Regions from separate parts of the Marinobacter sp. UBA2688 genome, predicted to be linked through region 1. Evidence: predicted binding sites of a transcription regulator. Region 1 holds the regulator's gene; the other holds the start of a gene.
What was found. Region 1 encodes sigma-54, which starts transcription at its own class of promoters, with help from an activator protein. Its sites were predicted from a motif close to ANTGGCATNNANNTTGCTNT; they were not measured.

Region 1 (4,189 bases):
AACCGGCATGAAGGCATGGATTGATGACCGAATCCTCGAACTCGACTCTGACGTGGAAGGACGCTATGAGACCGGCAAGTAAATTCATGCCCAACCCTCACCGCAATAGGCACCAACCGGTGGCATCGCGCCCGGCAGTCTCAGCGATTGTCCTGGCGCTGACAATGACCGTGGGCATGCCGTTCGCCGCGGCCTTTGATCTTGAGTCTGACCAACCCATCAGGGTCAATGCCGACAACGCGCGGCTCGACGAAGGCCAGGGCATTGCAACCTATACCGGCTCGGTTGAAATGAGCCAGGGCGATGCCAACCTTATGGCGGACAAAGTTGTACTCCACCGGGATGTGAATGGCGTCAGCCGCATTGAAGCCACCGGTACCCCGGCACGCTACCGCCAGCCTGCCATGGAAGGCCAGGGCGAAACCGACGCCCGTGCGCTAACGATCACCTGGTCCGCCTCCGACAACCGGGTTACCTTTCAGCGCGAAGCTGTGATCGAACAGGGCGGCAACCTGTTCCGGGGCGACGTCATTCATTATGACAGCGCCGAACGCGTGGTGACCGCAGAAGGCTCTGCTGACCAGGGCGATGGCAGCGGTCGCGTCGAAATGGTCATCCAGCCGCGCGGCAACGCCGGTAGCAATCCAGATAACAACCCTAACGGACAGGACATCGATGGCAGTTCTCAGGGCCAGTAACCTCGCAAAAAGCTACAAACAGAAGAAGGTCGTCATCGACGTTTCCCTGGAAATTCGCAGTGGCGAGATCGTCGGCTTACTCGGCCCCAATGGCGCGGGCAAAACGACGTGTTTCTACATGATTGTTGGCCTGGTTCCCGCCGACAACGGTCGAATCACCATCGACAATCAGGACATAACGCCGCTGCCCATGCATGGTCGTGCCCGCAAGGGAATCGGGTACCTGCCCCAGGAAGCATCCGTGTTCCGCAAGCTTACCGTACGCGACAACATACTGGCGATCCTGGAAACCCGCCGCGAACTCAAACGCGCTGACCGGGAGGCCAAGTTAGAGGAACTGCTTGAAGAGTTTCACATTACCCACATCCGCGATAGCGTCGGCATGGCCCTGTCAGGCGGCGAGCGACGACGGGTGGAAATTGCCCGGGCGCTGGCGATGGAGCCGGCGTTCATCCTGCTGGACGAACCCTTCGCCGGAGTCGACCCGATCTCGGTGAGCGACATCAAGCAGATCATCCGACACTTGCGGGACAAGGGTATCGGCGTACTGATCACCGACCACAACGTGCGGGAAACCCTCGACATCTGCGAGAATGCCTACATTGTCAGCGGCGGCCACATCATTGCCTCTGGTAATTCGGACGATATACTGGCCAACCAGCAGGTCAAGGAAGTGTATCTGGGCAACGAGTTTCGCCTGTAGTACACTCGGCAAAGAACTTGCTTGGTGCGGCAAGTAGCCAGCATACAAAGAGTTTTTGTGCAACCTGGGCTCCAGAAAGCGCCCTGATGACGTAAAGAGAGAGCCTGAGTGACGGAAGAGAGAGACCGAGTGACGGATCCTGAACCATGGTTATGAAAGCCTCACTACAGTTAAAGCTGGGCCAAAGCCTGACCATGACGCCCCAGCTGCAACAGGCTATCAGGCTTCTGCAGCTCTCCACCCTGGACCTCCAGCAGGAAATCCAGCAGGCATTGGAATCCAACCCAATGCTGGAAACCTCCGAAGACGACGACAACCAGAATCCGGAATCAACGGACAGTGACAACGAGTCGTCTGAAACGGCGTCAACCGAGGAATCCAACACCGCTTCAGACACCGCTACTGAGTGGGACGAATCCGAAAACGGACCTGACTGGTCATCAGAAACGGACAGTCCCGACACCATTCCCGATGATCTTCCCGTCGACACCGCCTGGGATGACATTTACCAGTCAGCCCCCGCGTCAGCAGCCCGTAACGACGACGAAAACGACCACGACTTCGAAACCCGTAACTCCCCCACCGAAACGCTCCAGGACCACCTGGAATGGCAACTGAACCTGACGCCCATGAGCGAGCGGGATCAGGCCATCGCCCATGCCCTGATGGATGCGGTTGATAACCACGGCTACCTGACCTCTCCGCTTGAAGAAATTCATTCAGGCATGGTGGACGAATCCGACGAAGACCCGCTGGAACTGGACGAAGTGGAAGCCGTTCTTCATCGCCTGCAGCACTTCGATCCACCCGGCGTGTTCGCCCGTAATCTGCAGGAATGTCTGCTGATCCAGCTGAATCAGCTGCCCCCGGAAACACCCTGGCTGGCTCAGGCGCGACTGGTGATTACCCACTACATAAACCTGCTGGGCAACCGTGATTACGCCCAGCTGTTACGCCGCAGCCGCCTGAAAGAAGAGCAGCTACGGGACGTTCTGGCACTTATTACCGGGTTAAACCCCCGTCCCGGCGACACCCTGGATCAGGCCGAGCCAGACTACGTCATCCCGGATGTAATCGTGCGCAAGCACAATGAACGCTGGCGCGTGGAACTGAATCCTGAAATTGCACCGCGCATTCGTGTGAATGCAAGCTATGCTTCTCTTATAAAGCGTGCGGACAGCAGTGCTGACAACACCTACCTGCGGGACCAGTTGCAGGAGGCAAAGTGGTTCATCAAGAGCCTGCAGAGCCGCAACGAAACCCTGCTTAAGGTGGCCACGCGCATTGTCGAGCACCAGCAGGGATTTCTGGATCATGGCGAGGAAGCCATGAAACCATTGATTCTCTCGGATATTGCCCAGGCGGTGGAAATGCACGAGTCGACCATTTCAAGGGTCACCACCCAGAAATACATGCACACGCCGCGGGGCATATTTGAACTTAAGTATTTTTTCTCGAGCCATGTCAGTACCGACGAGGGTGGAGAGTGCTCATCCACGGCAATCCGCGCGATGATCAAGAAGCTGATTGCAACGGAAACTCCGAAAAAGCCATTGAGCGATAGCAAAATTGCAGCCATGCTAGGAGACCAGGGTATCAAGGTGGCTAGACGAACCGTGGCCAAGTATCGCGAGGCAATGCACATTCCTCCGTCCAACGAGCGAAAGCGATTGGTGTAGGAAGCGTCTGTTCCCGGCCTCACGGGGAGAGCCCTTTCCTGAAAGTATACCGCCTGCAGCATAACGCTGTGGCACACAGCCGGTATCCTAACGGGTGCCGGCAAGCTGAAAACAGGAGAAGCCTATGCAACTCAATATTTCAGGCCATCACGTAGAACTGACTCCCGCACTGAAAGATTACGTATCAGGCAAATTTGAAAAGCTTGAGCGGCACTTCGACCATATCAGCAATTGCCAGGTTACCCTTGAGGTGGAAAAAGTGCGCCAGATGGCGGAAGCTACGCTTCACGTGATAGGTGGTGAGATTCACGCAAAGGCCGAAAACAGCGATATGTACGCTGCCATTGATGGACTGGTAGACAAGCTGGACAGGCAGATTCTAAAGCACAAGGAAAAGAACGTAGACCGGATGCACGGGAACGGCGCCCGCTAGGACGACGCCCCCGGCATGACAGTTAATCGAGCTGCGGCACTGGCTAACCATGCAACACGTGCCGCAGCCTTTTTTTACGGAAATGCAGTCGATTCATGACCGACACATCCCTGACTATCGAGAACATTCTCGCGCCGGAGCTAACCCTTTGCCGGGTGCCTGCCTCTAGCAAAAAGCGGGTTATGGAAACCATTGCCGAGCAGATCCAGCAACACGACGCTTTGCTCAGCGACACCCAGATATTCACTAATCTGGTCGCACGGGAGCGACTGGGGAGTACGGGTATCGGACAGGGCATCGCGATCCCCCACTGCAGACTGGAAGGGCTGGATCACGTGGTTGGCGTTTTGCTGACCCTGGAAGAAGGCGTTGCGTTCGATGCTATCGACAACCAGCCGGTGGACCTCGTCTTCACCTTGATTGTCCCCAAGGAAGCCACCAGCGAGCATCTTGAGCTTTTGAGCCAACTTGCTGAGAAGTTCAACGAACGTGCATTCTGCGACCAGCTGCGTCAGTGCACTGATGCAGGCTCTCTCTATCGCCGGATGACAGCCGAAACAAGCTGAACAACTCCACATCCAAGGTGAACGGGCTATGAAACTGATCATCGTCAGCGGCCGATCAGGTTCCGGGAAAAGTACCGCGTTACATGTTCTGGAAGACCTGGGCTTTTACT
Region 2 (4,189 bases), on a different contig from region 1:
CGATGACAGTGCGCATTTAGCGGGCATGCGGGTTACAGGCCTGTGAACACGGCGTGGTGTAGTGCAGAAATATCATTGCGTAAAGCCTGCCCGCGGATATCCGCTCTGGGAATGGTCAGAGTATGGCTTTTTTATGGTGCGACCGCACTAAAATGGGGCAAGCAGGAATGGCGTGGTGGTTCGCTAACCGCTACAGGTCTGCGTTTGTATGGCGCCCCGGCCCGAAACGGTCGGGGCCCCGGAAGGGTGCATCAGTTGTTGACGCTGGGCCGGTGGATGGTGAAGGTAATGGTTTCGCCGCTCTTGACGGTAACACCGTTGCTGTCGACGATATTGACGCCTGCATCGTGGGTGCCGCGAAACACATTGCGCACCATCACTGTCCCGGAAGCGCTCTGGCCAACCGGTTGGCCGTCGAGAGTTACTTCGTACTTGTGGCTGCCCCGAAGGCCAGGTGAACTGGTCACGCGGAATTCCACGTCGCCGCTGCCACTGTGGAAGGCCTGGTCATCACCCGGCGCGAGGAAGCGGACGCTGTCGTAGACGGAGCCTTCCTGTTGCACTTTTTCCCGCAACCGCTCTGGCTCCCGAACCGCTTCGAGTTTTGGCAGAGTGACCGTGGTGACCGGTTTTACCTTGATCTCCTCAGCAGGGGTGCCTTCCGAGGGCTCGTCGGTATAGGTAACGTTGCCCTGAGCATCCACCTGACGATAGACCTCGGCGGAAACCGGAAGCGCCGCAAGAGCGACAATGCCAGAGAGTAGTGCAAGCCGTGCGTTCATAGAGACAACCTGTCTGATTGTTTTACCCGATTATCAGCGCCAGTCATGAGTATTTCAACGCCATTACCCGGCAGCTTGGTTACATTCCGTTAAGGCTGGTCGAAATGTGCGGCCGTACACAAAAAAGCCCCGCGCAAGGCGGGGCTTCTCTGGGTTGCTGATCCTTACGAACGGATCAGCAGGAGTAGTAGAGCTGGAACTCGACCGGATGCGTGGTCATGTTCAGTTTCTCAACTTCACCGCGCTTCAGATCGATGTAGCCGGCAATCATGTCCTCGGTGAACACGCCGCCGCGGGTCAGGAATTCATGATCTTCAGCCAGGCAATCCAGAGCTTCGGACAGGGTTTCAGCAACCTTCGGAATGTTCAGCGCTTCTTCCTTCGGCAGGTCGTACAGATCCTTGTCCATGGCATCGCCCGGGTGGATCTTGTTCTGGATACCATCCAGGCCGGCCATCATCAATGCAGCGAACGCCAGGTACGGGTTGGCCGCCGGGTCAGGGAAACGCACTTCGATACGACGTGCTTTCGGGCTGTTCACGTATGGAATACGGATGGAGGCCGAACGGTTACGGGCGGAGTAGGCCAGCATAACCGGTGCTTCGTAGCCCGGAACCAGACGCTTGTAGCTATTGGTTGCAGGGTTGGTAAAGGCGTTGATGGCCTTGGCGTGCTTGACGACACCACCGATATAGTAAAGCGCTGCTTCGCTCAGGCCGGCATAGCTGTCACCTGCGAACAGGTTCTTGCCGTCTTTGCTCAGGGACATGTGTACGTGCATGCCGGAGCCGTTATCACCAACCACAGGCTTGGGCATGAAGGTGGCGGTTTTACCGTAGGCGTGGGCCACGTTGTGTACGCAGTACTTGAGAATCTGCACTTCGTCAGCCTTGCGGGTCAGGGTGTTGGCGCCAACGCCGATTTCACACTGGCCAGCGGTGCCGACTTCGTGGTGATGAACCTCAATTTCCAGGCCCATGGATTCCATAGCGGCACACATGGCGCCACGCAGGTCGTGCAGGCTATCCACTGGCGGAACCGGGAAGTAACCACCTTTAACACCCGGGCGGTGACCGATGTTGTTGCGATCGAAGTCTTCGCCGGATACCCAGGCGGCTTCTTCAGAGTGGATGTGGTAGGAAGCGCCCTGCATATCCACATTCCATTTAACAGAATCGAAAACAAAGAACTCAGGTTCCGGACCAAACAGGGCACCGTCAGCGATGCCCGTGGACTTGAGGTACTCTTCCGCACGGCGGGCAACGGAGCGTGGGTCACGCTCATAGCCCTGCATGGTGGAAGGCTCTACGATGTCACAGGTAATGTTCAGTGTGGTTTCTTCGGTGAACGGGTCCAGCACGGAGGTGCTGTCGTCCGGCATCAGAATCATGTCGGATTCATTGATGCCTTTCCAGCCGGAGATTGAAGAGCCGTCGAACATCTTGCCGTCGCTGAAAAAGTCCTCGTCCACCTCGGTGGCCGGCAGCGTTACGTGTTGTTCTTTGCCACGGCTGTCAGTGAATCTCAGGTCGATCCATTTGACTTCGTGTTCCTTGATCAGATCAATCGTCTTGGACATTGTGCATGCTCCGTCTGTTATCCCGCCGTGCGGGCGATTTCTGTGTACATTGTTGCCGGATCGTTCAGCAGTGCTGACTCCCGATCTTTCTTTCAGGTAGGGCAGCTTAACAAAAGCTGTTGCGAGTTACCTGCAAATTCGGCTGCTTAAGGTTTAGCAATAGCCTTGCCAGTTTTTGATGCATGCGCCACAAGTGCGCAATACCAAGGCGTTCGGGCTGTTTTGGAGCGATATGTGCTGATTGGGTGGCCCTATCGCTCTTTCGTGGTGCGTTAAAACGGTGCGATAGCTGAAATAATGCACCAAAATGATGCAGATGGGTTGTTGCTTCGATAGGCGTTTTTCTTCATATAAACGCAAGTGAGTTTGCTATATACTGCGCGCCACTTCATTTTTGCCTCAGGTATTCAGCACAGACGCTGAGTTTCTTCAGGGGGTATTCGGGCTTCCCGGCCCGACAAATGAAATTCATTTTACGGATTTGAGACGGCATGTAAGGGGCTTTGCGCCTACTGAAGACCTCTCAGGTCATTCAGTGCATGCTGCAGGATTATAGTTGTGATTGATAAACTTCGTAATATCGCCATCATCGCCCACGTTGACCATGGCAAGACCACACTGGTTGACCAGCTTCTTCGCCAGTCCGGCACTCTGGATCGCAAAGAGCTCGAAAACGAGCGTGTCATGGACTCCAATGACCAGGAAAAAGAACGTGGTATTACCATTCTGGCCAAGAACACGGCGCTGAAGTGGCACGACTACGACATCAATATCGTGGACACCCCGGGTCACGCCGATTTCGGGGGTGAAGTCGAGCGTGTCATGAGTATGGTCGATTGCGTGTTGCTCGTGGTTGACTCTATTGATGGCCCGATGCCACAAACCCGGTTTGTCACCCAGAAAGCGTTTGATGCGGGCCTGCACCCGATTGTCGTCGTGAACAAGATTGACCGCCCTGGAGCTCGCCCGGACTGGGTAGTGGATCAGGTGTTCGACTTGTTCGACAACCTCGGCGCCAGCGATGAGCAGCTGGACTTTCCGATTGTCTACGCCAGTGCCCTGAACGGCATTGCCGGAATGGATCACGAAAAGCTGGACGACAACATGGACGCGGTTTTCCAGGCCATCGTTGATCACGTACCTGCGCCCAACGTCGACCGGGACGGTCCGTTCCAGATGCAGATTTCTCAGTTGGACTACAACAGCTTCCTGGGCGTTATTGGCATCGGCCGCATTATGCGCGGCAAGATTAAAACCAACTCTCCGGTTACGGCCATTGGTGCCAACGGCAAAAAGCGCCAGGGCCGTATTCTCAAGATCATGGGCCATTCCGGGCTGCAGCGTGTTGAAGTCGACGAAGCGCAGGCGGGCGACATTATTTGCGTCAGCGGCATGGATGAGCTGTACATCTCTGACACCTTGTGTGACCAGGCCAATGTTGAAGCCTTGCCGCCGTTGACGGTGGATGAGCCGACGGTTTCCATGACGTTCCAGGTCAACGACTCACCGTTTTGTGGCAAGGAAGGTAAGTTTGTCACCAGCCGCAACATCAAAGAGCGTTTGGAAAAAGAGCTGCTGCACAACGTTGCTCTGCGAGTTGAAGAAGGTGAGTCGGCAGATAAGTTCAAGGTATCCGGCCGTGGCGAGCTGCACCTCTCAGTGTTGATCGAAAACATGCGCCGCGAGAACTTTGAGCTCGCCGTGGGTCGTCCGGAAGTGGTTATCCGTGAGATCGATGGTGTTAAACAGGAGCCGTACGAAAACGTCATCATCGACATCGAAGAGCAGCACCAGGGTGCGCTTATGGATCAGATGGGGCTCCGCAAGG

Region 2: glnA (glutamate--ammonia ligase) is a predicted target of sigma-54. The motif match lies at 2,515-2,534, and genes of this name have one in related genera.

The regions. Positions count from the first base shown of each region.
Region 1 is NZ_DELU01000007.1:110,134-114,322, forward strand. Features, by position in the region: gene lptC (LPS export ABC transporter periplasmic protein LptC) at 1-82, shown strand, start outside; gene lptA (lipopolysaccharide transport periplasmic protein LptA) at 165-698, shown strand; gene lptB (LPS export ABC transporter ATP-binding protein) at 676-1,401, shown strand; gene B3M52_RS01895 (RNA polymerase factor sigma-54) at 1,554-3,080, shown strand; gene hpf (ribosome hibernation promoting factor) at 3,205-3,513, shown strand; gene ptsN (PTS IIA-like nitrogen regulatory protein PtsN) at 3,609-4,079, shown strand; gene rapZ (RNase adapter RapZ) at 4,108-4,189, shown strand, end outside.
Region 2 is NZ_DELU01000025.1:38,141-42,329, forward strand. Features, by position in the region: gene B3M52_RS15385 (DUF4124 domain-containing protein) at 252-782, opposite strand; gene glnA (glutamate--ammonia ligase) at 958-2,361, opposite strand; gene typA (translational GTPase TypA) at 2,920-4,189, shown strand, end outside.